One region of the Streptomyces sp. NPDC000348 genome, then DNA from elsewhere that is predicted to be linked to it. Evidence: riboswitches for the same ligand, from Rfam matches in the RefSeq annotation. Region 1 holds a riboswitch; each other region holds the start of a gene.
The links. A riboswitch is a leader RNA that binds a small molecule or an ion and turns the genes downstream of it on or off. The one in region 1 is predicted to bind cyclic di-AMP.

Region 2: linked by a shared signal. The riboswitch ahead of ACFY3N_RS23780 (M23 family metallopeptidase) and the one ahead of ACFY3N_RS26075 (peptidoglycan DD-metalloendopeptidase family protein) in region 1 are both predicted to bind cyclic di-AMP.
Region 3: linked by a shared signal. The riboswitch ahead of ACFY3N_RS29790 (C40 family peptidase) and the one ahead of ACFY3N_RS26075 (peptidoglycan DD-metalloendopeptidase family protein) in region 1 are both predicted to bind cyclic di-AMP.
Region 4: linked by a shared signal. The riboswitch ahead of ACFY3N_RS26905 (transglycosylase SLT domain-containing protein) and the one ahead of ACFY3N_RS26075 (peptidoglycan DD-metalloendopeptidase family protein) in region 1 are both predicted to bind cyclic di-AMP.

What each region holds. Positions count from the first base shown of each region.
Region 1 covers NZ_JBIAZD010000014.1:193,517-200,457, reverse strand. Annotated here, with positions in the region: gene ACFY3N_RS26080 (alpha-galactosidase) at 1-2,053, shown strand, start outside; cyclic di-AMP (ydaO/yuaA leader) riboswitch at 2,368-2,529, shown strand; gene ACFY3N_RS26075 (peptidoglycan DD-metalloendopeptidase family protein) at 2,534-3,475, shown strand; gene ACFY3N_RS26070 (SGNH/GDSL hydrolase family protein) at 3,680-4,465, shown strand; gene ACFY3N_RS26065 (MBL fold metallo-hydrolase) at 4,626-5,738, shown strand; gene ACFY3N_RS26060 (hypothetical protein) at 6,398-6,941, opposite strand, start outside.
Region 2 covers NZ_JBIAZD010000012.1:134,486-141,426, reverse strand. Annotated here, with positions in the region: gene ACFY3N_RS23785 (M16 family metallopeptidase) at 1-979, shown strand, start outside; cyclic di-AMP (ydaO/yuaA leader) riboswitch at 1,177-1,341, shown strand; gene ACFY3N_RS23780 (M23 family metallopeptidase) at 1,354-2,127, shown strand; gene ACFY3N_RS23775 (GntR family transcriptional regulator) at 2,317-3,012, shown strand; gene ACFY3N_RS23770 (HPr family phosphocarrier protein) at 3,163-3,444, opposite strand; gene ACFY3N_RS23765 (GNAT family N-acetyltransferase) at 3,622-6,552, shown strand; gene ACFY3N_RS23760 (DUF5998 family protein) at 6,613-6,941, shown strand, end outside.
Region 3 covers NZ_JBIAZD010000019.1:93,281-100,221, reverse strand. Annotated here, with positions in the region: gene ACFY3N_RS29800 (ATP-dependent Clp protease proteolytic subunit) at 1-505, shown strand, start outside; gene ACFY3N_RS29795 (hypothetical protein) at 513-821, shown strand; cyclic di-AMP (ydaO/yuaA leader) riboswitch at 1,155-1,357, shown strand; gene ACFY3N_RS29790 (C40 family peptidase) at 1,361-1,834, shown strand; gene ACFY3N_RS29785 (ATP-binding protein) at 1,880-2,341, opposite strand; gene ACFY3N_RS29780 (helix-turn-helix domain-containing protein) at 2,554-3,414, shown strand; gene ACFY3N_RS29775 (DUF397 domain-containing protein) at 3,424-3,648, shown strand; gene ACFY3N_RS29770 (8-amino-7-oxononanoate synthase) at 3,701-4,828, opposite strand; gene bioB (biotin synthase BioB) at 4,977-6,128, shown strand; gene ACFY3N_RS29760 (adenosylmethionine--8-amino-7-oxononanoate transaminase) at 6,121-6,941, shown strand, end outside.
Region 4 covers NZ_JBIAZD010000016.1:10,035-16,975, forward strand. Annotated here, with positions in the region: gene ACFY3N_RS26895 (outer membrane lipoprotein carrier protein LolA) at 1-346, opposite strand, end outside; gene ACFY3N_RS26900 (polyprenyl synthetase family protein) at 588-1,598, opposite strand; cyclic di-AMP (ydaO/yuaA leader) riboswitch at 2,171-2,339, shown strand; gene ACFY3N_RS26905 (transglycosylase SLT domain-containing protein) at 2,345-2,818, shown strand; gene ACFY3N_RS26910 (HAD family hydrolase) at 2,782-3,654, opposite strand; partial or broken gene ACFY3N_RS26915 (DegT/DnrJ/EryC1/StrS family aminotransferase) at 4,016-4,135, opposite strand; gene fahA (fumarylacetoacetase) at 4,315-5,529, shown strand; gene ACFY3N_RS26925 (M56 family metallopeptidase) at 5,698-6,636, shown strand; gene recQ (DNA helicase RecQ) at 6,794-6,941, opposite strand, start outside.

The DNA.
Region 1 (6,941 bases):
CGACGGTCGTACGTGGCTTCTCTCGGGGCCGGCCAGCAGTTACGCGCTCCATGTCACGGACCGCGACGAGCTGGTGCATCTGCACTGGGGCCCGCGGATCGCCCTCGCCGACGCGGAGGCCCTCGCCGCGCGCCCGCTGCCGGACCACTGGCCGTTCGAGTCCCGCCTGGACGGGCGCGAGGAGTACCCGGTCGAGGGCGGCCCCCGCTTCGTCCGGCCCGCCCTGTCGGTACGCACCGCGCAGCGACGCGGCACCGAGTGGACCTTCGACGGCCACGAGACGGACGACGGCGAACTCCGCCTCCGCTTCCGCGACGGCGGACTGGCCGTGACCCTGCACTACCGGATGCGCGACGACGTGGTCGAACGCTGGGTGACCCTGCACAACCGGGGACCCGCGGCCGAGCTCCTGCGCGCCGACTCCGCCACCTGGACCCTGCCCGAGCGCGAGCACTGGCGGCTCTCCCAGCTGCACGGCCGCTGGGCCGCCGAGTCCCGGCTGACCCGCGCCCCGCTCACCTACGGCGAGAAGGTCATCGGCAGCCGCCGCGGCCACACCGGACACCAGCACCTGCCCTGGGTCGCGCTCGACACCGACGCGACCGAGGAGCGCGGCGAGGTCTACGGCTGCGCCCTCGGCTGGTCCGGTTCCTGGCGCATCTCCGTCGCCCAGCTCCCCGACGCGCGCGTGCAGGTCACCGGCGGCGCGGGACACGACGACTCCGGCCTGCTGATGCTGGGCACGGAGGAGACGTACGTCACGCCGGTCTTCGCCGGTCTGTGGAGCGACGGCGGCTTCGGCGGCGCCAGCCGCGCCTGGCACGCCTACCAGCGGACGCACGTCGTCCCGGACGCGGACCGGGACCGGCCCGTGCTGTTCAACTCGTGGGAGGCCACCGGCTTCGACATCTCGGAGGAGCAGCAGCGGGCGCTCGCGGCGCGGGCCGCCGCGATGGGCGTCGAACTGTTCGTGGTCGACGACGGCTGGTTCGGTGCGCGGACGAGCGACCGGGCCGGGCTCGGCGACTGGACGCCCAACCCCGACCGCTTCCCCGGCGGCCTGAAGCCCCTCGCCGAGCACGTGCGCGGGCTCGGGATGCGGTTCGGCATCTGGGTCGAGCCCGAGATGGTCAACCCGGACAGCGACCTCTACCGCGCGCACCCCGACTGGGTGCAGTTCCAGCCGGGCCGCCGGCGGACGGAGTTCCGCAACCAGCTCGTGCTCAACCTCGCGCGCGACGACGTCCGGGAGTACCTCTGGGAGCGGCTGGACGAACTGCTCTCCGGCACCCCCGTCGACTACGTGAAATGGGACTTCAACCGCTGCTTCAGCGACGTCGGCTGGCCGGACGACCCGTACCCGCAGCGGCTGTGGACCGACCACGTGCGGGGTCTGTACGCCCTGCTGGACCGGCTGCGGGCGGCGCACCCGGGCGTGGCCTTCGAGTCCTGCTCGGGCGGCGGCGGGCGGATCGACCTGGGTGTCCTCTCCCGCACCGACCAGGTGTGGACCTCGGACAACACCGACCCGCTCGACCGGCTCGCCATCCAGCACGGCTTCAGCCAGCTCCACCCCGCCCGGGTGATGGCCGCCTGGGTCACCGACAGCCCGAACGCGATGCTCAACGGACGGGTCAGTTCGCTGCGCTTCCGGTTCGTCAGCGCCATGGCCGGGGTGCTCGGCGTCGGCGGCGACCTCACGCGGTGGACCGAGGAGGAGCTCGCCGAGGCGCGGGAGTGGGTCGCGCTCTACAAGGAGATCCGGCCCGTCGTCCAGCGCGGCGACCTGTACCGGCTGCGCCCCCCGGAGGGCGGGCTGAGCGCGGTGCAGTACGTCCTCGGCGACGAGACCGTCGTCCTCGCCTGCCTCCAGGCGCAGCACCACGGAGAGCCCGTCCCGGCCCTCCGGCTGCGCGGTCTCGACCCGGATGCGTCGTACGAATGCCGCGAAACCGGCGAAACGCACCGAGGTGCCCTCTTGCTGCACCACGGTCTGCACACCGGTCTGCGGGGAGACCTGGACGCCGCGGTGGTGCGGTTGCGACGCCTGTGATGTAACCATTCGGGCGTTCTGTCCGATTGAGCGGATTCGGCATAACCTGCCCCGAAAGGAAGGGAGATGGGGGAGGGGTGCGTGAGCATCGTCATATCCGTGACGATGCGTTGTCGCCATGCTCACGTAATTCCGTGACACGGCAAGGGAATTCACGGCGGAAAGGGAATCCGGGCTGACGCTCGGTGACGTCATTTCCTCCTGTGGATCACGGGAAAACGCGTGGGCGGCGAACCTCGCGCTTGTCCCGTCGCGTCCGGGTCGCTTACGTTCACCACCGATCCGGACGGACGCCCAATCCTGCCGCCGCCCGGAGCCCGCACACACTGACCCGTGTACGGCAGGAGCGGGGGACCCACAGGTACGACCGCCTGTTCCGGTTCCCGGAACGGCTTGGGGTTAAGCCGCGCGACAGCGCGGCCGGGCATCTCCAGCCCGCACCCGACAGCTCACCTCGTAGGCGCCGGAGAGGAATTCGTCATGCCCGCAAAGGGTAAGCACCGCCGTACCAAGGCCCAGCGCCTCACCCGCTCCATCGCCGTCGCCGGAACCGGCGGCGCCGCACTCGCCCTGCCGCTCCTCGGCGCCACCGGCGCGCACGCCGCCACGCCGCAGACCGCCCCCGAAAAGGCCGTCCAGTCCCTTTCCGTCGCCGGCCAGAAGACCGGCGCCGAAAAGGGCGGCGAGTCCCGCACGTACACGGTGAGGGCCGGCGACTACCTCGCGAAGATCGCCGAGACGCAGAACGTCGACGGCGGCTGGAAGAAGCTCTACACGGACAACCGCGAGGCCATCGGCGACAACCCGTCGCTCATCCACCCCGGTCTGGAGCTCTCCGTGGACGGCGGGGCCGCCACGAGCGCGCCGCAGCAGCCGTCCTCCGCCAAGGCCCCGCAGGCCTCGGAGCAGAAGGCCGAGCAGCCCGCCGAGAAGCCGGCCGAGCAGCCCGCCGAGCAGTCCTCCCCGGACGCCCCCGCCCGGAACGCGAGCGCCGACCAGGCCGCGAGCACCTCCGGTTACAGCTCCCCGGTGCCCGGCGCCGGGCTCGGCACCGCCTACAAGGTGGCCGGCAGCATGTGGTCCAGCGGCTACCACACCGGCGTCGACTTCGCCGTCCCGACCGGCACCTCCCTGAAGGCCGTCGGCGCGGGCACCGTCGTCTCCGCGGGCTGGGCCGGCGCGTACGGCAACCAGGTCGTCATCAAGCTCGAGGACGGCCACTACGCCCAGTACGCCCACCTGTCCTCGCTCTCCGTCTCGGCCGGCCAGACCGTGACCGGCGGCCAGCAGGTCGGCCTCTCCGGCTCCACCGGCAACTCGACCGGCCCGCACCTGCACTTCGAGATCCGCACCACCCCGGACTACGGCTCGGACGTGGACCCGGTCGCCTACCTCGCCTCGAAGGGCGTCTCCGTCGGCTGACCCCCGCGGCGGCCTTCCTGACCCGCGCGCCGGAGGCCGGCCCCGACTCCCGGGGCCGGCCTCCGGCGTATTCCGGAATTGGCCAACATTTTGAGAGTGTCTTATCTCACCGCCCGTCAACCCTTCCTTACGGTCGCGTAGGTCACATTCGAAGGTGAATCATGAGCGGTTGTGGCAGACGATTCGAAGAGTGACAGCAGAGCAGTGATCGGGTCGTACGTGGCGGTGGGGGACAGCTTCACCGAGGGCGTCGGCGACCCCGGCCCCGACGGGGCGTTCGTCGGCTGGGCCGACCGGTTCGCCGTGCTCCTCGCGGACCTGCGGCCCGAAGGCGACTTCGAGTACACCAATCTCGCCGTGCGCGGAAAGCTGCTGGACCAGATCGTGGCGGACCAGCTGCCGAGGGCGGTCGAACTCGCCCCCGACCTGGTCTCGTTCTGCGCGGGCGGCAACGACATCCTCCGCCCGGGCAGCGACCCGGACGAGGTGGCCGAGCGGTTCGAGCGGGCGGTCGCCGCGCTGGCGGCCGTGTGCGGCACGGTGATGGTGACGACCGGGTTCGACACCCGCGGCGTGCCCCTGCTGAAGCATCTGCGCGGCAAGATCGCGACGTACAACGGGCACGTGCGGGCCGTCGCCGACCGCTACGGCTGCCCGGTGCTCGACCTGTGGTCCCTCAGGAGCGTCCAGGACCGCAGGGCCTGGGACGCCGACCGGCTGCACCTGTCGCCGGAGGGGCACACCCGCGTCGCGCTCCGCGCCGGGCAGGCCCTCGGCCTGGACACCCCCGCCGATCCCGAACAGCCCTGGCCGCCCCTTCCGCCCCGCGGCACCTTCGACGTCCGGCGGGACGACGTCCAGTGGGCCCGTGAGTACCTGGTGCCGTGGATCGGCCGCAGGCTGCGCGGGGAGTCGTCGGGCGACCACGTGATCGCCAAGGGGACGCTGTCGCCGGACGACATCAAGGTACGGATCGCCGCGGTGGCGTGAGAGCCGCTCCGCCCGGCACCGCGGTGCCGGGCACGGCCGCACATAATGAAATGTCTGACCCACTCCACCTGGAGGTACCGTGGCCGGTTCCCCTTCCCAGAGCTCCGGGCCGCGCGCCCTGCGGCCCGTGGCCTTCGGCGCGGACCCGAGTGGCGAGCGCATGGCGCGCATCCGCAGATCCCCGCACTTCAGGGACGGCGTGTTCCAGAATCCCGGGGGTCCCGCCCGGATCCGCCCCTCGGGGGCGACGCGGGACCTGGCGAAGACCTACCTCGACAAGGACTCCCGGTCCCGGCGCGCCCCGAAGGGCGCCGTTCCGGTGCACCCGACCACCCTGGCCGACATCTCCCGTCCGCCCGCCACCGGGCTGCGCCTGACCTGGGCGGGCCACTCCAGCGTGCTCGCGGAGATCGACGGACACCGGGTCCTGTTCGACCCCGTGTGGGGCGAGCGCTGCTCGCCCTTCCCCTTCGCCGGGCCCCGGCGGCTGCACCCCGTACCGCTGCCGCTGGCCGCGCTCGGCCCGGTCGACGTCGTCGTGATCTCCCACGACCACTACGACCACCTGGACCTGCCCACGATCAAGGCACTGGCCGGCACGGACACCCTGTTCGCCGTGCCCCTCGGCGTCGGTGCCCACCTGGAGCGCTGGGGCGTGTCCGCCGGACGGCTGCGCGAGCTGGACTGGCACGAGACGACGAAGGTCGGCGGACTCACCCTCACCGCCACCCCGGCCCGCCACTTCTGCGGCCGGGGCCTGCGCAACACCCAGCACACCCTGTGGGCCTCCTGGGCGGTCGCGGGTGAGGAGCACCGGATCTACCACAGCGGTGACACCGGCTACTTCGAGGGCTTCAAGGACATCGGCGCCGAGCACGGCCCGTTCGACGCCACGATGATCCAGGTCGGCGCGTACTCGGACTTCTGGCCCGACATCCACATGACGCCCGCCGAGGGGGTGCGGGCCCACCTCGATCTGCAGGGAGGCGGTCCGGGCGGGGTGCTGCTGCCGATCCACTGGGGGACCTTCAATCTGGCGCCCCACGCGTGGGCGGAGCCGGGGGAGTGGATGAAGGACGCCGCCGAGGAGGCCGGCCAGGCGGTGGCGTTCCCCCGGCCGGGTGAGCCGTTCGAGCCGGCGGGGAGGCTGCCGGTCGAGGCGTGGTGGCGGGCGGTCTCCGGTCCGATCGCCCGTCCGTGGCGCCGGCCCCGGATCACCGAGGGGGCGGCCGGGACGAGCAAGGGCGATCTCGACCTCGCCGGTGAGCGGTGACGTCGGTCGGGGACGAGCTGGGGGAGAGGGACCGGGTGCTGGAGCGTCTCTCCGCGGAGGAGCACGACTGTTCGATGCCGAACCGGAGCGGGGTGCTCCGTGAGGAGCGTGCCGCCGCGGCTCGACGGTTCAGACCCCTTGCCGGAGCCGAAGGGGCCGTCCGAGGCTGTTACCCGGACACGCCCGCCCCTCGGCGCCGCGGGACACCGGACTTCGTCACGTTTGCCGTGGTCACGGGTCGTCGTCCGCTCCCGCGTCGTGGATCGTTCAGCCGCGCCCATGCACAGGATTCCCCCAGACGTCGTTCCCGTCCGGGGCGCAGCTCTGCTCGCAAGGGCGCGAACGCGCCGGAGACGGGGTCCTGCCCGCAGGGAGAATCCGCGCGTGGCCCCTTTGCCGGCCGAGGCGCCGTCCGGTCGGCCGGACGCGCTGATCAGGCACCCGTTCCACCGAGAGAACGGTGAGCGGCTCGTCGACTTCATCCGGGACCTGAGCCAGTGCGCCAGCGCCGAGGACATTCGTGGCGTTCCGGCCGGAACTTCTGCATGCCACGCTTGCGGCGGACCTCGCGCGTGCGGAGCGTTCGCGGGTGATCCTCGTGACGTGGCCTCTGCGGCCGACCCGCTGCCGACCGCTTCAGGGTTCCGGCGACCGCGCGATCACCGGCTCCGGAGGGGTCGCGCCCCGGCCAGTGCCGTGAGGAACCCCTCGGACAGACGCACGGCCGGGTTCCCGGCGGCCGGTGCGTGCGGCCCGGCCTGCTCACAGGCACGGACCACCGCTCGTACGTGGGAACCGGGGAAGGTGTCCGCGTAGGCCCCGCGGTCGTCGGCGGCGTAGGCGAGCGCCAGCGCGTCGCTCAGCGCCAGCGCGTGCGCCTCGGCGAAGGCGCGCGCGCCGGCGGTGCAGCTCAGCTCGGCGTACTCGTGACCGTAGGCGTCGGCCTCGGCCGGGGACCGGCCCTGGGACAGCGCGTGGTCGCGGGCCCCCGCGTGGCCCTCGGCGTAGGCGGCCGTCCGGTCGTACGCGGCGGCGTGGAGGTGGAGCAGGACCGGATGCAGCGCGGTCCGCCAGACGTCCGGGCCGGCCGGCCGCCCCGCGGCCGCCCCGGCGTGCAGACGGACGAGTGGGGAGAACGGCACCGCCTCCGCGCCGGGCACCGTCCCGGCGACGAGGGGCAGGACCGTGTGGCGGTGCCAGTCG
Region 2 (6,941 bases), on a different contig from region 1:
CAGCGAGGTCGAGCGGCTGGTCCGCAACCGCCTCGACGAGATCCCGCACGAGCTGGCCAACCCCTCCCGCCGCGCCGCCAAGGAGCTCTCCAAGGAGCTGTTCCCGGCGGATTCGCGCATGTCGCGTCCGCGCCAGGGCACCGAGGAGACGGTCACCGGCATCGACTCCGCGGCCGTACGCGCCTTCTACGAGAAGCACGTCCGCCCCGCCACCGCCACCGCCGTGGTCGTCGGCGACCTCACCGGCATCGACCTGGACGCGCTGCTCGGCGACACGCTCGGCTCCTGGACCGGCTCCTCGGCACAGCCGCGGCCCGTTCCGCCGGTGGCTGCGGACGATACCGGCCGGGTCGTGATCGTGGACCGTCCCGGCGCCGTCCAGACGCAGCTGCTGATCGGCCGTGTCGGCCCCGACCGGCACGACCGCGTGTGGCCCGCGCAGGTGCTCGGCACGTACTGCCTGGGCGGCACCCTCACCTCCCGCCTGGACCGCGTGCTGCGCGAGGAGAAGGGATACACCTACGGCGTACGGGCGTTCGGGCAGGTCCTCAGGTCCGCCCCGGACGGTACCGGCGCGGCGATGCTGGCCATCAGCGGCTCCGTCGACACCCCGAACACCGGCCCCGCCCTCGACGACCTGTGGACCGTGCTGCGCACGCTCGCCGCGGAGGGGCTCACCGACGACGAGCGCGACGTCGCCGTGCAGAACCTCGTGGGTGTGGCGCCGCTCAAGTACGAGACCGCCGCGGCCGTCGCGAGCACCCTGGCCGACCAGGTCGAGCAGCACCTGCCCGACCACTACCAGGCCGACCTGTACCGGCAGTTGGCCGCGACCGGCACCGTGGAGGCCACCGCGGCCGTGGTGAACGCCTTCCCGGTGGACCGCCTGGTGACGATCCTCGTCGGCGACGCGGCGCAGATCAAGGCGCCCGTCGAGGCGCTCGGGATCGGTGAAGTCACCGTCGTGACGGCCGAGTAGCGAGCCGCGGAGGACGCGCGCGGGGCCCCGGTGACACGGAAGTCACCGGGGCCCTCTTATGCCCGAATCGGGGCGGAAGTTGCCTGTCTGCCCTGTGGGATGCGCTACAAAAACCGGGATTCGTTTGAGGATGGGGAGACGGCCCGCTTAGCGTCATGCGGGCTGTTCGTCGGGCAGTGCGCCGCACCCGCGGCACCGGACAGCCATCGCCGAGTCCCCGTACGGCGCGAGCCAGGGGAGCCGGGGACCCTCCGCAGTCCCTGGGGTGAATCGGGCGCCCGCGCGTGTCGCGAGGGGGTCCGTAGGAGACCTTCCTGCTCCGAACCCGTCAGCTAACCCGGTAGGCGAGAGGGAAGGAAAGGACCAGCCTGTACATGGCGTTCACCCGCGCCCCGGGCAAGCACCGTCGTCCCAGCCGGATGCAGCGCGGCACCGCCCGCGCGGCGGGCGTCGCGGCGCTCACCACCACCGGCGTCGTCGGCTCCCTCTCGGCCCCCGCGCTCGCCGCCGAGCCCGCCGCCGCACAGACCGGCCTCACGCCCGTCGTCACCCTGGGAGACGCGGTCGCCGACCGGATCGACGCCCAGGCGGCCGCCCAGCACGAGGCCGCCCGGGAGGCGGCCGAGGCCGCCGCGCGGAAGGCCGCGGAGGAGACCGCGCGCGAGAGGGCCGCGGAGGAGGCCGAGAAGGCCCGTGCGGAGCAGGAGCGCGCCGCGCGGGAGGCCGAGCGCAAGCGCCTCAACACCTTCGTCTCCCCGATCGCCGGCTCGTACGTCTCGACCGGTTACCAGGCCGGCAGCTCGCTGTGGTCCTCCGGCAGCCACACCGGTGTCGACTTCCACGCCGCGACCGGCACCCCCGTCCAGTCGGTCGGCATCGGCACCGTGGTCGAGGCCGGCTGGGGCGGCGCGTACGGCAACCAGGTCGTCATCAGGATGAACGACGGCACGTACACCCAGTACGGTCACCTCTCCTCCATCGGTGTCTCGGTGGGCCAGCAGGTCGCCGCCGGACAGCAGATCGGTCTCTCCGGCGCCACTGGCAACGTCACGGGCGCGCATCTGCACTTCGAGGCCCGTACGACCGCCGAGTACGGCTCCGACCTCGACCCGGTCGCCTACCTCCGCGCGCACGGCGTCAGCCTCTGACCGGACCGACCCGCCCACTTCCCGGTGCCCCGGCTCCCCGAGCCGGGGCACCGGTGTTTCCGGGCGGCGCTTGTCCAAAAAATACGCCTGGATTCCGGCCCGCCGTCGTGAATTCCCGCTGATTGCAATAGAGTCACGGAACACACGTCAATCGTCGACGTTTCACGGGGATTAAGCCGGAGGTCCGTCATGCGTATTCCCGCGCACTCGGTGTGCACGGCGATCCGGGACGACATCGTCGCGGGTGTCTACGAGCGCGGCGGCCGGCTCACCGAGGAAGTCCTCGCCCGCCGTTACGGCGTCTCCCGGGTGCCCGTCCGGGAGGCGCTGCGCACGCTGGAGGCCGAGGGGTTCGTGGTGACCCGGCGGCACGCGGGCGCGTGCGTCGCGGAACCCACCGAGCAGGAGGCCGCCGACCTGCTGGAGATGCGTATGCTCCTCGAGCCGCTCGGCGCCTCCCGCGCGGCCCAGCGCCGCACCGAGGCCCATCTGAAGGTGCTGCGCGGCCTGGTCCGGCTGGGGCAGGAACGCGCCCGCCAGGGCAACAGCGACGACCTGCGCTCCCTGAGCGGCTGGTTCCACGAGACGCTCGCCCAGGCCACCGGCAGCCCGGCGCTGACCTCGACGCTGACCCAGCTGCGGCACAAGATCGCCTGGATGTACGCCACCGAGGGGCCGTCCGACCCGGTCGCGTACTGGGCGGAGCACGGCGCGATCGTGGACGCCGTGGCGCGCGGCGACGGCGACCGCGCGCGGTCCGTCACGGCGCTGCACACCGAGCGCGCGAGTGCCGGACACCGCCTGCGTTTCGCCTCCGGCGCCGGCCGCGCGGACCGTGTGAGGAACTCGCAACATCCCGTAAACATGTCGAGCATTCGGCATTAACACGGGTGCCGTATACAAAGAGGATGCATTTCTCGGGGGCTATTCATGCTGCCCGGAAAAGGGAAAAGCGAAAGGCCCGCCCGATGGTCCGGGCGGGCCTTTCGATTGCGGTGCGCGTCGGTGAGGAGACGTTCCCGCGGCCGTGAGGAATCAGACGGTCTCGGGGAGCTCCTCGAGACCCTCGGCGACCAGCTTCGCCAGACGGTCCAGGGCGGCGTCCGCGCCCTCGGCGTCGGACGCGAGGACGATCTCCTCGCCGCCCTGGGCGCCCAGGCCCAGAACGGCCAGCATGGAGGCCGCGTTGACGGGGTTGCCCCCGGCCTTGGCGATCGTCACCGGGACGCCTGCGGCCGCGGCGGCTCGGACGAAGATGGAGGCGGGGCGGGCGTGGAGGCCCTCGGCCCAGCCGACGTTGACGCGGCGCTCAGCCATGTGTTGCTGCCCTTCGCTGTTCAGGGTTGTCTAGACCAGTTTCCCACATCGTGAAGCATGCCCGGAGCGGCATCCGCTCCCGCTCCCGGTGACAGCCGGACCGCGGCCTCGGCCCGGCTGTCGTCCACCACAGACTGCCTCGCGCCGTTGTCGTACGCGAGCCGTACTCTGGGGCCCATGCAGACCTCGTCGGACCGGCACGAGTACCCCGCCCACTGGGAGGCCGACGTGGTGCTGCGCGACGGCGGCACCGCGCGCATCCGCCCCATCACCGTTGATGACGCCGAGCGCCTGGTCAGCTTCTACGAGCAGGTGTCGGACGAGTCGAAGTACTACCGCTTCTTCGCGCCCTACCCTCGTCTGTCCGCCAAGGACGTCCACCGCTTCACGCACCACGACTTCGTGGACCGGGTGGGACTCGCGGCCACCGTGGGCGGCGAGTTCATCGCCACCGTACGCTACGACCGGATCGGCGCCGACGGCGCGCCCGCCTCTGCGCCGGCCGACGAGGCCGAGGTCGCCTTCCTCGTGCAGGACGCCCACCAGGGCCGGGGCGTCGCCTCCGCCCTCCTCGAGCACATCGGCGCCGTCGCGCGGGAGCGGGGCATCCGCCGGTTCGCGGCCGAGGTGCTGCCCGCCAACAACAAGATGATCAAGGTGTTCACCGACGCCGGGTACACCCAGAAGCGCAGCTTCGAGGACGGTGTCGTCCGCCTGGAGTTCGACCTCGAACCCACCGACCGCTCCATGGCCGTGCAGTACGCGCGCGAACAGCGCGCCGAGTCGCGTTCGGTGCGGCGGCTGCTCGCCCCCGGCTCGGTCGCCGTCGTCGGCGCCGGCCGCACACCCGGGGGCGTGGGCCGCAGCGTCCTCGACAACCTCCGGGACACCGGGTTCACCGGCCGGCTCTACGCCGTGAACAAGGCCCTGGGCGAGGGGGAGGAGGAGCTCGGCGGGGTGACCGCGTTCCGCTCGGTGCGGGACATCGACGGGCCCGTGGACCTCGCGGTCGTCGCGGTGCCCGCCGAGCGGGTCCCGGAGGTCGTCACCGAGTGCGGCGAGCACGGCGTGCAGGGGCTCGTCGTCCTCTCCGCCGGCTACGCCGAGTCCGGCCCCGACGGCCGCGAACGCCAGCGCGCCCTCGTGCGGCAGGCGCGCGCGTACGGCATGCGGATCATCGGCCCGAACGCCTTCGGCGTCATCAACACCTCCCCGGACGTCCGGCTGAACGCCTCGCTCGCCCCTCACATGCCGCGCCCGGGCCGGATCGGGCTGTTCGCCCAGTCCGGCGCCATCGGCGTCGCCCTGCTGTCCCGCCTGCACCGGCGCGGCGGCGGCGTCACCGGCGTCACCGGCGTCTCCACCTTCGTGTCGTCCGGCAACCGGGCCGACGTCTCCGGCAACGACCTCCTGCAGTACTGGTACGAGGACCCCGACACCGACGTCGTCCTGATGTACCTGGAGTCCATCGGCAACCCCCGCAAGTTCACCCGCCTCGCCCGCCGGACCGCGGCGGCGAAGCCACTGGTCGTGGTCCAGGGCGCACGCCACGGGGCGGGCCCCCGGGGACACGCCGTACGGGCGACCCGGCTGCCCCACGCGACGGTGTCCGCGCTGCTGCGGCAGGCCGGGGTGATCCGCGTGGACACCATCACCGAACTCGTCGACGCGGGCCTGCTGCTCGCCCGCCAGCCCCTGCCGGCCGGACCCCGGGTGGCGATCCTCGGCAACTCCGAGTCCCTGGGCCTGCTCACCTACGACGCCTGCCTCGCCGAGGGCCTGCGCCCGCATCCCCCGCAGGACCTCACCACCGCCGCCTCGGCGGCGGACTTCCACGCGGCGCTGTCCCGCGCGCTGGCCGACGACACGAGCGACGCGGTCGTCGTGACGGCGATCCCGGCGGTGGGGGAGGGCTCGGTCGGCGACGCGGCCCTGGCGCAGGCCCTGAGCTCGGCCGCCGCCGCGACCCCGTCCAAGTCCGTCCTGGTGGTCCACGTGGAACTCGGCGGCCTCGCGGAGGCCCTGTCCGCCGCGACGAGCACGGCGCCCCCTTCGGCGACCGGCGCCGCGCCACCGGCGGGGACGGGCACGGCGTCCCGGCCGTCCGGCGCCGCGCCGTCCTCGGCCGTCGCGGGCGTCCAGCCGCCCGCCGGCAGCGGTGCGCCGACCCGCGAGGGTGCCACGGACCGCGCCCGCGCGGCCGTCGACGGCGGCCCGCCGGCCCCCGCCGCGCCCCCCGAGGGCGCCCACCTCATCCCCGCCTACCCCGCCGCCGAGCGTGCCGTCCGGGCGCTCGCCCACGCCGTCGCGTACGCGCAGTGGCGGCGGGACGCCGCCGAGCCCCGGAAGGTGCCGGAGTACGAGGACATCGACGAGCGGGGCGCGGCGGCGCTCATCGGCGGGCTGCTCTCGCGCGGGCAGGGCCTCACCCTCGGCGCCGCCGAGACCTGCGACCTGCTCGGCACCTACGGCATCCACGTCCACCGCGCCCTGCCCGCACCGGACCCCGACACCGCCGTCGAGGCGGCGCGCACCCTCGGTCACCCCGTGGCCCTCAAGGCGACCGCCCCCCATCTGAGACACCGCGCCGACCTGGGCGGCGTCCGCCTCGACCTGGCGGACGAGGAACAACTGCGCCGGGCGTACGCCGAGTTGACGGAACTGTTCGGGGCCCCGGAGGAGCTGCGCCCCGTGGTGCAGCGGATGGCGCCGCGCGGTGTCGACACCGTCGTACGCGCGGTCATCGACCCGGCCGCCGGAGCCGTACTGTCCTTCGGGCTCGCCGGGCCCCCCTCGCAGCTGCTCGGGGACATGGCGCACCGGCTGATCCCGGTCACCGACCGGGACGCGACCTCGCTGGTGCGGTCGATCCGGACCGCCCCGCTCCTGTTCGGCTGGCGCGGCTCGGCGCCGGTCGACACCCCGGCGCTGGAGGAGCTGATGCTCAGGGTGTCGCGGCTGGTCCACGACCATCCGGAGGTGGTCGCGGTCACCCTGGAGCCGGTCGTCGTCGCCCCGCACGGCGTGAGTGTCCTCGGTGCCTCCGTACGCCTCGCCCCGCCCCCCGCCCGCGACGACCTCGGCCCGCGGACCCTCCCCGCGTACTGACCGGCGCCCGGGGAGCGGAGTGCGGTGAGCGGTGCCTCGCAGTCAGCGGTCCCCCGTAGGATGGGCGTCATGGCCAAGACCAGTACGACGACCCAGGGACTGCGGGCGGCGATCGAGCGCAGCGGTTACTACCCGGCCCTCGTGGCCGAGGCGGTGGAGGCCGCCGTGGGCGGCGAGCCCATCCGGTCGTATCTGGTCCACCAGGAGACGACGTTCGACCAGAACGAGGTGCGGCGGCACGTCACCGTGCTCGTCCTCACCGGCAACCGCTTCATCGTCAGCCACACCGACGAGCAGGCCGCCGACGACACCTCCCCGACGCCGTACGCCACCACGTCCACGGAGTCGGTCAAGCTCGGCCGGATCTCGTCCATCGTGGTCAGCCGTGT
Region 3 (6,941 bases), on a different contig from region 1:
GACCTCCGCGAACGACGTGACGGCGCAGCTCCTGTACCTGGAGCACCACTCCCCCGACCGGGACGTCTCGCTCTGCGTCAACTCCCCCGGCGGCTCCTTCCACGCCACGTCGGCGATCCACGACACGCTGCGCCACGTCTCCTGCGACGTGGAGACGGTCTGTCCGGGCCGGGCGGAGGGCGCCGCCGCGCTGCTGCCGGCCGCCGGCACCCCGGGCAAGCGGCTCCTGCTGCCCGGTTCCCGCCTGGTGCTCCGTCAGCCCTCCCTCCCTGGGCCGGCCGAGCGATGGACCGGCGATCCGGCGATCCACGCGGAGGAGCCGACCCGGATCCGCTCGCGGATGGAGGAGATCCTGGTCCGGCACACGGGCCGCACCGCGGAGCGGGTCCGGGCGGACATCGAGCGGGACACGGTCCTCGACGCACAGGCGGCGGTGGAGTACGGCCTGGCGGACCGGATCGTGCCCAGCCGCCGGGGCGCGTCCCCCGCCTCCGGCGCGAGGTGAGCCGCGGATGCCGCCACCGGAGCTGCCGCCGCTGCCCGCGCTGACCCGCGCGGAGGCCGAACTGATCGACCGTTACCTCGAGGCCGTCGACCTGCTCGGCCGGATCAACCCGGCCCTGGACGGTGACACCTATCGCGGACTGCGCGCGGCCCAGGCACTGGTCGGCACGGCCGTCGCGCTGCGCGACGCGCTGACCCTGATGCACCGGCGCGGCGAGACCGAACTGCACTCCGGCACGCTGGCCCGGGCCCTGCGGGTGCTGGACGGCGAACGGCGCACGGCCCGGGTCACACTGCCGCCGGACCCCGGCAGTTGAGACCCGCGGGGTCCGGACGGCGTCCCCGGCCGGTGGTGCGCCGCGGCCGGGGTTGAAACGGACCAAACGGCGTACCCCCGTCCGGCGTAGACGAACCTGCTGTTTTCGGGCCCTCTCGGTTGCGCAACGCGCGTACCGCACAGCCGGAACGGTGCTTTTCACCCCTGGTCCGGGGCTCCCCGAGCTCTCGGCGAGGACCCGAACAAGGAGGTGTCCACCCGAACGGGTGAGTGGTGAGTAACAACACAAATCCCACGTTCCGTTGGGATTTCGATTGCGTCATGAGCCAAGATCCCTGACTGACGACAAGACCCCGCCGCCGCGGCGGGGCGATCCGGGCGGACGCCGAGTCCTGCCGCCGCCCGGATGACCGGTCGACAGGAGTGGATCGGCAGGAGTGGAGGACCCAAGCACGACGGGCCGCCGGGACGTCAGTTCCGAGCAGCCCTTGGGGTGAAGCCGCACATGTGCGGCCGGGCCACTTCGCCAGCCCGAATCCGACAGGTCATCCTTCACAGGCGGCTGACGAAGGGTTGCGCATGACTGCGCTCAATCGTGTCCCGTCTCTCATGGCCCGGGCCGGCACGGCCTCGGCCCTCACCCTGGCCGCCGTGGGCGGCTCCCTCGTGGTCCCCGGAGCCGCCTCGGAGGCGGCCGCCGCGAGCCCGGCCGCCAAGGCGCTGAACATCGCCGCCTCCAAGAAGGGCTCGCCCTACCAGTGGGGCGCCACCGGGCCGCACCGGTTCGACTGCTCGGGCCTGACGCTGTACTCGTTCAAGAAGGCGGGCAAGAAGCTGCCGCGCACCGCCGCCCAGCAGTACAACAAGACGCGCCACATCTCCGCCCAGAGCCGCAGGGCGGGGGACCTGGTGTTCTTCCATTCGGGCAGTTACGTCTACCACGTCGGCATCTACGCGGGTAAGGGCAAGATCTGGCACGCCCCGAAGACCGGGGACGTGGTGCGCCTGCAGAAGATCTGGACCCGCAGTGTCTGGTACGGCCGGGTGAGGTGACCGCGGGGGCGGCGGTGCCCCGGGGCACCGCCGCCCGCCGCCCGACTACTGCTCCTGCTGTCCGGCCGCCGTGACCGCTCCGGCGGCCCGGACGGTCCACGGGAGTTCGACCGACACGGTCTTGCCGCCCTCACGCGTGGGGCGGATCCTGAGCCTGCCGCCGCACTCCGCGGTCAGCCAGCGGATGATGACCAGCCCGCGGCCGTTGTCCTGCTGGACCGCCGCGGGCAGCCGCCTGGGGAACCGGGGGTGGCTGTCCGTGACACCGATGTGCACCCGCTCGTCACGGACCAGGACGACGTCCACGGTGAACGTGGGCGACTGCCCGAACGTGTGCTGCACCGCGTTGGTGGCGAGTTCGGAGACGATCAGCCGGACGGTGTCGCACAGTTCCGCGCCCGCCGGCATGCCCCATTCCTCCAGCACGCCCACCACGTGGGCGCGGGCGGCCGAGACCGAGGCGGGATCGCTCGGCAGAGTGACGGATGCTTCCAGATGGTCTGCCATGGCGACGTCGTCCCTTTCCCACGGGCCCGCGGTCCGACACGGAGCGGAAGGTTCGAGTACGGTCCCGCACTGGTGCTTCGCCGCCAGACTGCCATCACCGCACGGCGCAGGACGGCGATCCACCAAGATATGCATATATCTGTCGCTCAAAGCGGTGAACTCTGCGACGGGAGACCGTATCCGGGCGACTCGGAAGGAGTAAGGAGAAGCCCATGCAGCACGGTCCCGCGGTGCGCCGCCGGAAACTGGGCGCCGAACTGCGCGCGCTGCGCACCTCGGCGGGACTCACCAGCGGTGAGGCGGCCCGGCTGGCGGGCTGGCACCAGTCGAAGGTGAGCCGGATCGAGACGGGCACGAGCGGGGTGAAACCACCCGACGTGCGGTTACTGCTCGACGTCTACGGCGTGGCCGACCCTCAGTTGCGGGAGCTGCTGCTGGTGCTGTCGGGCTCCGGCGACGGGGACGGACGGCACCACTGGTGGCACGCCTACCGCGGGGTGCTGCCGCCGACCTACCGGGACTTCATCAGCCTGGAGTCGCAGGCGAGCGCGATGCGCACCCTGGAGACCACGGTGATCCCGGGGCTGCTGCAGACGCCGGAGTACGCGCGTGCGGTGACGCAGGCGGCCCTGGAGGGCGCGTCGGAGGAGCGCCTGGACGCGCTGGTGGAGGTGCGGCTGGCCCGGCAGGACGTGCTGCGGGCGACGCCGCCGCTGGAGCTGAGCGCGGTGCTGGACGAGGCGGTGCTGCGCCGGGAGGTCGGCGGCCCCGGCGTGATGGCCCGTCAGCTGGACCGGCTGGTCGAGGCCGCCCGTCTTCCCCAAGTGCGTTTGCAGGTCCTGCCGTTCAGCGCGGGTGCGCATATCGGCGTGACCGGTCCTTTCGTAATCTTTTCATTTTCGCGCACTTCTGATCTGGACGTGGTTGTTCTCGACCACTTGACGAGTAGCCTCCATCTGGAGCGGAAAGAAGACCTCCGGGTGTACTCGGAGGCCTTCGACGCCCTCTCGATCCACGCCCTTTCACCCGAGGACTCGTTGGATTTCATCGCCGGTACAGCCGCCGGCGCGTAAGGAGGCACGATGCCCGCACCGCCTCGGACCATCCCTTCCAGCCGCGCACTGCACGAGGTGAGGTGGCTGCGCAGCAGCTACAGCACGGGTGCGAACAACTGCGTCGAGACGGCCCGGCCGGCCGCCGGCCCCCTGGCCGGACTGCTCGCCGTGCGCGACTCCAAGGCCCCGGACGGGCCCGCGCTGCTCTTCTCACCCGCCAGCTGGACGGAGTTCGTGACCGCGGTCGGCTGACGGCCGACCGGTCGGCCCGTCATCGGGCGACGCACGGCCGTGCCCCGCCGACTCATGGCCGCGTCTCGCCGATCACCCGTACAGCGCGTTCGATCTCCGCCCCGGGCAGGTCCGCGCGGGCGGTCAGCCTGAGCCGTGAGACGCCGTCGGGCACGGAAGGAGGACGGAAGCAGCCCACGGCCAGGCCGGCCGCCCGGCAGTCGGCCGCCCATCGCACGGCCTGCTCCGGGGAGGGGGCTCGCACGGAGACGACCGCGGCGTCCGGACGCACCGCTTCCAGACCCGCGGCCGTCAGCCGCGCGTGCAGTTCCCGCGCCACCTCGCCCGCCCGTGCCGCGCGCCCGGGTTCGCGGCGCAGCAGCCGCAGGGCCGCCAGGGCCGCCCCCGCCGCGGCGGGGGCGAGTCCCGTGTCGAAGATGAACGTCCGGGCCGCGTTGACCAGGTGCCCGATCACCCGGGCCGGGCCGAGCACCGCCCCGCCCTGGCTGCCGAGCGACTTGGACAGCGTCACCGTCACGACGACGTCGTCGGCGCCCGCCAGTCCCGCCGCGTGCGGGGCCCCGCGCCCGCCGTCGCCGAGCACGCCGAGACCGTGCGCGTCGTCGAGCACCAGACCCGCGCCGTGCTCCCGGCACGCCTCGGCGAGCCCGGTGAGCGGGGCGGCGTCGCCGTCCACCGAGAAGACCGTGTCGGAGACCGCGACCGCGGGCCCGTCGTGCCCCTCCAGCGCCTTGCGCACGGCGTCGGGATCGGAGTGCGCCACGACCTGTGTCGTGCCGCGGGCCAGCCGGCAGCCGTCGATCAGCGAGGCGTGGTTGCCCGCGTCGGAGACGATCCTGGAGCCGTGCGGGGCCAGCGCGGTGACGGCGGCGAGGTTGGCGGCGTAGCCGGAGGAGAAGACCAGGGCCGCCTCGAAGCCGCAGAATCCGGCCAGTTCGCGTTCCAGCTCGGTGTGGAGTTCGGTGGTGCCGGTGACGAGCCGGGAGCCCGTCGCCCCGCCGCCCCAGGTCCGCGCGGCCCGTGCGGCGCCCTCGGCGACCTCCGGATGCCGGGCCAGGCCCAGGTAGTCGTTGCTCGCCAGATCGAGCAGCGGCGTGTCGGCGGCCCGGGGACGCAGGGCGCGCGCGAGTCCGGCCCGGCGGCGCAGTTCCGCCTGCTCGTCGATCCAGCCGAACGCCATGGGTCCTCCGGGGGATTTTGTAGGCAGTGCACAGACATTAGCGGGAGGCCGGACGGACCACTGTGTGGCGATACCCACACCCGGAAGTGCCCCTGTTGTACGAACCCTCCTTGGCCCGGACGGGTCGGGTAGGACAGGATCGGCTCTCATGGACCTGCTGAACACGCTGGTGGACAAGGGGCTTCGGCGCGAGACGCCGACCCGCGGGGAAGCTCTGGCCGTCCTCGCGACGTCCGACGACGACCTGCTCGATGTGGTGGCCGCGGCCGGGAAGGTGCGGCGGCACTGGTTCGGCCGACGGGTGAAACTCAACTATCTCGTCAACCTCAAGTCCGGCCTGTGCCCGGAGGACTGCTCGTACTGTTCCCAGCGGCTCGGCTCCAAGGCCGACATCCTGAAGTACACCTGGCTCAAGCCGGACCAGGCGTCGCAGGCGGCCGCCGCCGGTCTCGCGGGCGGCGCCAAGCGGGTGTGCCTGGTGGCCAGCGGCCGGGGGCCGACCGACCGTGACGTGGATCGGGTCTCCGACACCATCAGGGCGATCAAGGAGCGGCACGAGGGCGTCGAGGTGTGCGCCTGCCTGGGCCTGCTCTCCGACGGCCAGGCGGAGCGGCTGCGCGAGGCGGGCGCCGACGCCTACAACCACAACCTCAACACGTCCGAGTCGACGTACGGGGACATCACGACCACGCACACGTACGCCGACCGGGTGGACACGGTGCAGAAGGCGCACGCCGCCGGTCTCTCGGCCTGCTCCGGGCTGATCGCCGGCATGGGCGAGTCCGACGAGGACCTGGTCGACGTGGTCTTCTCGCTGCGCGAGCTGGACCCGGACTCGGTGCCGGTCAACTTCCTGATCCCGTTCGAGGGGACGCCGCTCGCCAAGGAGTGGAACCTCACCCCGCAGCGGTGCCTGCGCATCCTGGCGATGGTGCGGTTCGTCTGCCCGGACGTCGAGGTGCGGATCGCCGGCGGCCGTGAGGTGCACCTGCGCACGATGCAGCCGCTCGCGCTGCACCTGGCCAACTCCGTCTTCCTCGGCGACTACCTCACCAGCGAGGGCCAGGCGGGCAAGGCGGACCTGGAGATGATCGCGGACGCCGGGTTCGAGGTGGAGGGCGCCGGCGAGGTGACGCTGCCCGAGCACCGCGCGGGCGGCGGCTGCGGCTCGCACGAGGGCGCCGGCGCGTGCGGTCCGGCGACCGCGGGCTCCTGCGGGAGTGCGCCCGAGGAGCCTCGTACGGACCTGGTCGCCGTGCGCCGCCGGGGCGCCGGTACGGACCTCGCGCCCAATGCCTGAGCGGTCCGTCGCCGAACTGCTGGAGCTGGACCGGCGGCACGTCTGGCACCCGTACGGGCCCATGCCGGGCCGTCGGGAACCGCTCGTCGTGGAGTCGGCGAGCGGGGTGCGGCTGAGGCTCGCCGACGGCTCGGGCGAGCTGGTCGACGGGATGTCGTCCTGGTGGTCGGCGATCCACGGCTACAACCACCCGGTGCTCAACGAGGCCGCGCGCGGACAGCTGGAGCGGATGAGCCATGTGATGTTCGGCGGGCTCACCCACGAGCCCGCCGTGCGGCTGGCGAAGCTCCTCGTCGACGTGTCGCCGGACGGTCTCGAGCACGTGTTCCTCGCCGACTCCGGGTCGGTGTCGGTCGAGGTCGCGGTCAAGATGTGCCTGCAGTACTGGCGCTCGCTGGGCCGGCCGGAGAAGCGGCGGCTGCTGACCTGGCGGGGCGGCTACCACGGCGACACCTGGCAGCCGATGTCGGTGTGCGACCCCGAGGGCGGGATGCACGGACTGTGGTCCGGGGTGCTGCCGCGCCAGGTCTTCGCGGACGCGCCGCCGGCCGGGTACGAGGAGGCGTACGCGGAGCACCTGCGGTCGGCGGTCGAGCGGCACGCCGGCGAGCTGGCCGCGGTGATCGTGGAGCCGGTGGTGCAGGGTGCGGGCGGTATGCGGTTCCACTCCCCCGCGTACCTGCGGGTGCTGCGCGAGGCGTGCGACGCGCACGACGTGCTGCTGGTGTTCGACGAGATCGCGACCGGGTTCGGGCGCACGGGCGCGTTGTTCGCGGCGGGGCACGCGGCGGTGACGCCGGATGTGATGTGTGT
Region 4 (6,941 bases), on a different contig from region 1:
ACGGGTCGGCCGAGGAGCCGCCGTCCCCGTCCCGCCCCGCGGCGCCGGACGTGAGGCCGCTCTCCAGGCCGCCGAGGTCCGGCAGGCCGAGGTCCGTGGTGATCTTCACGGTGCCGGAGAACCGCTCGACGTCCGACTTCGCGATCTTCTCGATCAGCTGCGCGGCGGTGATCTCCGGCAGGTCGGGGTCGCCGGAGTCGGCGAGCGCGGGGACCAGACCGATGGTCGCGGCCGCCACTCCCATCACGGTGACCGGGACGACGTACCGCGCGGCCCTGCGCCGTCGTGTGCGCGGCTCGCCGGCCTCCCCCTCGGTCGTCATGTCGTCGGATTCGTACGGTGCCATGTGTGCCCTACCTCCGTGGTCGGCGGCGGCTTCCGTCTCGTGTCCTCGCACCAGTCTCACCCCGAGCCGCCATTCTCACCCGAACCGGTGAGAAGTGGTGTTGTCCGTCGTGGTCCATCCGACCAAATCCGGCGGGCGGACGCGTCAGCCCCCGGACGCAACTCCACGTACTGCTGGGGTATGACACGGAGGACGGTTTCCTCCCCCGACCAGTAGGGGTCGCGGGGGAGTTCGGGCCGGCTCAGCCCGCGCGGTGCACCACCGCGTCGCACAGCTGCACGAGTGCCGTCTTCGCCTCGCACTCCCGCAGCGGGGCCAGTGCCGCGCGCGCCTCCTCGGCGTACCGCACGGTGTCCCGGCGGGCCTGCTCCAGCGCGGGGTGGGCGCGCAGCAGCCGCAGCGCCTCGGCGTGCCGGGCGTCGTCGGTGAGGTCGGAGTCGAGCAGCTCGCACAGGGCGATGTCGTCGGCCCGTCCGAGCCGGGCCGCCCGTTCGCGCAGCCGCAGCACGGGCAGGGTGGCGATGCCCTCGCGCAGGTCGGTGCCGGGGGTCTTGCCGGACTCGTGGGAGTCGGAGGCGATGTCCAGGACGTCGTCGGCGAGCTGGAAGGCGACGCCGAGCCGCTCGCCGTACTGGGTCAGCACGTCCACGACCGTCTCCTCGGCCCCGGACATCATCGCGCCGAACCGGCAGGCGACGGCGACCAGCGAGCCGGTCTTGCCGCCGAGCACGTCGAGGTAGTGGTCGACCGGGTCGCGGCCGTCCTGCGGTCCCGCGGTCTCCAGGATCTGCCCGGTGACCAGCCGCTCGAACGCCTCGGCCTGCACCCGCACGGCCTCCGGTCCGAGGTCGGCCAGGATGTGCGAGGCCCGCGCGAAGAGGAAGTCGCCGGTGAGGACCGCGACGGAGTTGCCCCAGCGGGCGTTCGCGCTGTCGACCCCGCGCCGCACCTCGGCCTCGTCCATCACGTCGTCGTGGTACAGCGTGGCCAGGTGGGTGAGCTCCACGACCACGGCCGAGGGCACGACACCGTGCGCGTAGGGGTCGCCGAACTGGGCGGCGAGCATCACGAGCAGCGGGCGGAACCGCTTGCCGCCGGCCCGCACCAGGTGCTGGGCGGCTCCCGTGATGAAGGGGACCTCACTCTTGGTGGCCTCGAGCAGTCCTTCCTCGACAGCCGTCATCCCGGCCTGGACATCGGCTTCCAGAGCCTGGTCCCGCACGCTCAGCCCGAACGGCCCGACGACGGTCACGAGGGGTCTCCTGTCTGCTGGTGTCCACTGGCGGTTACACGGAATGTCGATAGGTCGCTGCCATCACTCAAGTCAGCGTATCCGGTCACGTTTCGATCACCGCCAGCGCCCGGGGTTACCGGCAGGGCGGCACGGAATCAAGGGCGGAGCGCTTTTGATCGTTTGATAACAACGGACATTCTCAGACTTTCCCGGACGTAGTAATCCACTCCTCGACCCGGCCCCCGACCCGCCTCCCGGGTCGCGGTTCACCGCGCGCACCATCCTGCCCCTCCCGGCGTCCGATTTGCCGCAAATACTGAGCGAATTCCGCTTGGCGATAAATGCGCTCACAGGCAATCCCCAGTGAAGTGGCTCACGCGCGAACCGATACCCCCACCACGGGCCGCCACCCGCCTTCTCCCCCTCCGCGACACGGAGTTGACCCTTGGCACTCGCAAAGGATCAAGTGCCTCAAAACCCCCATTGCAAGATCAAACGGCGCCTTGTGTGATTCCCGCACTTGTTCCCGACATGTGCTCTCGCATACGTTCCCGGCCTGCCGGGTGGACGCCTAATCCTGCCGCCGCCCGCATCAACCGACGACGATCACTCAGCACGGCAGGAGTGGGGGACCCAGGTAGGCCGCCGGGCCGGACACGCGCCGGAACGGCTAGGGGTGAAGCCATGCCCGCAGGGGCACGGCCGGGCACTCTCCCGCCCGAACCCGACAGCTCACCTCGCAGGCGTAGGAGAGGAACCCAGACATGCCTGCTTACGGTCAGCACCGCCGCCGCCTCGCCCGTTCCCTCGCCGTCGCCGGCGTCGCCGTGGTCGCCCTGCCGCTGTTCGGCGCGACCAGCGCCTCCGCGGCCACCACCGAGCCGACGACGACCGCCGCCACCTCCGTGACGGCGTACCCGGACAACCTCGACGGCTGGATCCGCGAGGCGCTGGACGTCATGGCGCAGAACGGCATCCCGGGCAGCTACGAGGGCATCCACCGCAACATCATGCGCGAGTCCTCCGGCAACCCGGCCGCCGTCAACAACTGGGACTCCAACGCCGCCGCCGGCACCCCGTCGAAGGGCCTGCTGCAGGTCATCGACCCGACCTTCCAGGCGTACCACGTGCCCGGCACCGCCTTCGACCCGTTCGACCCGGTCGCGAACATCGCGGCGGCCTGCAACTACGCCGCCGACCGCTACGGCTCCATCGACAACGTCTTCGGCGCGTACTGAGCCACCCGCTGGGGGGCGAGCGTCATCGCCCCGCCGAACAGTCGCTCGAGGACGACGGCCACGCCGTCGTCCTCGTTCGACGTGGTGACCTCGTCCGCCACCGCCTTCAGTTCGGGATGCGCGTTGGCCATGGCGACGCCGTGGGCCGCCCAGTCGAACATGGGGATGTCGTTCGGCATGTCACCGAAGGCGATCGTCCGCTCCGGGCTCAGCCCCAGGTGTTCGGCGGCGAGCGCCAGCCCGGTCGCCTTGGTCACCCCGCACGGCTGGAGCTCCACGGTGCCCGGCCCCGACATGGTGACCGTGGCCAGTGAGCCGACCACCGACCGGGCCGCCGACGCCAACGCGTCGTCGGACAGGTCCGGGTGGCGCAGCAGCACCTTGCTGATCGGCCGGTCCCAGAGCTGCCCGCGCCGCCCGACCCGCACCGCCGGCAGGGTCGGGTGCGGCATCAGGTAGCCGGGCTCGATCAGCGTCAGCCCGTCGACCCCGTCCTGGTCGACCGCGGCGTACACCTCCCCCACCTCGGCCTCGATCTTGCCGAGCGCGGTCTCCGCCAGTTCCCGGTCCAGCGTCACGGACCACAGCAGCCGGTCCGCGCCGGCGTCGTACACCTGCGCGCCCTGTCCGCACACCGCGAGCCCCGTACCGCCGAGGTCGTCCAGGAGCGGCCGCACTCTGGGGGCCGGGCGTCCCGTCACCACGAGGTGCTGCGCACCGGCCCGCCCCACCCGCGCGAGCGCGGCGAGGGTCCGGTCGGAGAGGGTGTCGTCGCCGCGCAGCAGCGTCCCGTCCAGGTCGGTGGCGATGAGCGAGCAATCGGTGGGTGCGGCCATGATCAGAGAATACGGACAACCCGACGGCCCTATTCCCCCTGCCCGTTTGCGCTCGTTTTCGGTGCGGTTCCCTTCTCTCGACTTCCCTCGACACCGGGTAAGGACCGGTTCAGGACTCTTTCCCCGTTTGGCGAGAACATGGTCCGCTATCTACCGTCCGCCCGGTCCCGGGCGGTGCCTTCCAGGAGTCCAGGGGGACTTGATCGGGGGGTCGGGTGAGCGGTGGACGCGTGCGCGTGCTGAGGCCCGGGGAGCTCGGCGAGGGGGAACCAGAACGCCGGCGGGAACTGCGCGACGCGACGGACGCACCGCGCAGCCCCTTCACGGAACCGGAGTTCAGCGTCGCCGCGGCCCGGGTGCGGCCGCCGGCCCGGGCGCCCACGCATTGGGAAAGGCTGAAGACGGAGGCCGCGCCCCAGGCCCCGACCGGCCGCCCGCCGACCACGCTGCCGATCGCGTGCGCCCCGTCCTCGATCAACGGAGGGAGAAGCGGCGCATGGTCCCCCGCGGGCCCGCGCCCCGTCCCCGCCGGCCCCTCCGGTCGCCGACGCCGGTGCGCCACCACGTCGGCTCTGCCCAAGACCGCCGTCCCACCCGTAACGTGTGGCATGGCCACGGACACGTGGAGCACCTGCGCACACGAAAGAGAGGCAGCACCCGATGCCCCCCTTCGATGTCCCCGAGGGCGACCCCTTCGGCCCGCACAACCTGCCGTACGGCGTGTTCTCGCCCCCCGGTTCGTCGGAGCGGACCGTGGGCGTCCGGCTCGGCGACCACGTCCTCGACGCCGGCGCGGCGGCGCACGCCCTGGGCTCGCCGTACGCCTCCCTGCTCGCCCGTCCGACCCTCGGCCCGCTGCTGGCGGCGGGCCGCACGGCCTGGTCGGACGTGCGGCGGGCGCTCACGGCGTGGGTGACCGTCCCGGCGCACCGGGAGACCGTCGAGCCGCTGTTCCACCCGCTGTCCGAGGTGACCCTGCACCTCCCCTTCGAGGTCGCGGACTACGTCGACTTCTACGCCTCCGAGAACCACGCCCGGAACGTCGGCAGGATGTTCCGCCCCGACGCCGCCGACTCCCTGACCCCCAACTGGAAGCACCTACCGATCGGCTACCACGGCCGCGCCGGCACGGTCGTGGTCTCCGGCACCGACGTCGTGCGCCCCTCCGGCCAGCGCAAGGCGCCCACGGACGCCGCCCCGGTCTTCGGGCCGTCCGTCCGGCTGGACATCGAGGCCGAGGTCGGCTTCGTGGTCGGCGTGCCGTCCGAGCCCGGCCGGCCGGTGCCGCTCGGCGACTTCCGCGACCACGTCTTCGGCCTCTGCCTCCTCAACGACTGGTCCGCCCGCGACATCCAGGCCTGGGAGTACGTCCCCCTCGGCCCGTTCCTCGGCAAGTCCTTCGCCACCTCGGTGTCGGCCTGGATCACCCCGCTGGACGCCCTGGAGGAGGCGCGCGTCGCGCCGCCGGAGCGCACGCACGAGCTGCTGCCGTACCTGGACGACGCGGACGAGGAACCCGGCGGCTACGACCTGCGGATCACCGTCACCGTCAACGGCCATGCCGTCTCCGAACCGCCCTTCTCCACCATGTACTGGACGGCCGCCCAGCAGCTCGCCCACATGACCGTCAACGGCGCCTCCCTGCGCACCGGCGACCTCTACGGCTCCGGCACGGTGAGCGGCCCCGCCGAGCGGGAACGCGGGTCGCTGCTCGAACTGACCTGGAACGGCCGCGACGCCCTCGAACTCCCCGACGGCAAGCGGACGTTCCTGGAGGACGGTGACGTGGTGACGCTGTCGGCCTGGGCGCCGGGCCCGGACGGCGTCCGCGTGGGCCTCGGCGAGGTCACGGGACGGGTGGTCCCCACGGTCTGACCCGTCCGGCCCTCGCCGATCCTCCACGACCCCTGACCCGCACCGCCCTTCGCCGTCATACTGGGCGTCGGGCGGTGTGCGCGTTCGCGCCGCGCTCCCCCGTACGTCCCGCACGCCCCCAGCACGACCCGAAGCCGCCCTCTTCCGACAGGATCCGGAGCCCGTGGCATGACCGTCTGCCTGCTCCTGCTGAGCGTTGTCGCCGTGACGGCCGCCGTGCCCGTCCCCCGGGCACTGACCCGGTCGAAGTGGCCGGAACGAGAGCCGGTGGTCGCCCTGTGGGTGTGGCAGTGCCTGGTCGCCACCGTCCTGCTGTGCTGCGTCACGGCTCTCGCCCTGGGCGCAGCCGCCGTCTTCGGCACCGTCCGCGCCCAGCTCTTCGCCCCGGCCCCGCCCGCGGTCACCGCGGCGTACGACCTGTCCGCCGCCTCGCCGTGGGCGACCGCCCTCACCATGCTGCTAGCGTGCGGGGCCGCCTGGACGACGGCCATGCTCGGGCGCGAACTGGTCGAGGCCCGCCGCCGGCGCGTCCGGGCCCGGGCGCATCTGCGGGAACGCGCCCCCGACCTGCCCGCCGGCCTGCCCGCGGCCCGCGGCCCCCTGCTGGTGCTCGAGGACGAGTACCCCGACGCCTGGTGGATGCCGGGCAGCCCGCCCCAGCTGATCGTCACCACCGGCGCCCTGCAGCGGCTCACCGACCACCAGCTCGACGCCGTCCTCACCCACGAGCGGGGCCACGCCCGCGCCCGCCACGACTGGCTGCTGCACCTCTCCACCGCGCTGGCCGGCGGTTTCCCCCGGATTCCGCTGTTCGCGCACTTCTGCGAACAGACCCATCGCCTGGTCGAACTGTCCGCCGACGACACGGCCTCCCGCCGCTGCGGCCACCTGACCACGGCACTGGCGCTGATCGAACTCAACCAGCACCGCGGCGTGCTGTCCTGCGCCTCCAGCCACCGCCTGCTCGGCGAACGCGTCGACCGCCTCCTGGCTCCCCCGCCCCGGCTGGGCCGCCGCCACCGCGCCCTGACCACGGCGGCGGCGTCCCTGGTCCCCTTCGTCCCCCTGCTGATCACCTTCGCCCCGGGCCTGACGGCACTGCCGTGACGCGACGGCGGGCGATCGTGCCGCAGGGCGACGGGGGTCCCCGCTCATGGGGGTCCCCCCGCTCGAGCGAAGTCGAGAGTGGAGGAGGGTGGGCGCACCGGCGCACCGCCGACGCCGGGCTGCGCAACACTCCCCGCCCGGCCCGGCCACGCGGCACCTATGTCCAGTCGGGCTCCGGCTCTTCCTCGGGCCAGTCGTCCGGGTGGCCGGGGTCCTCGGACGCGGCACCGACACCGCCGTCCCCCGGTGCCTTCAGCCCGGCCAGTACTGCCACCACCCCCTCCCCGTACGTCGCCAGCTTCTTC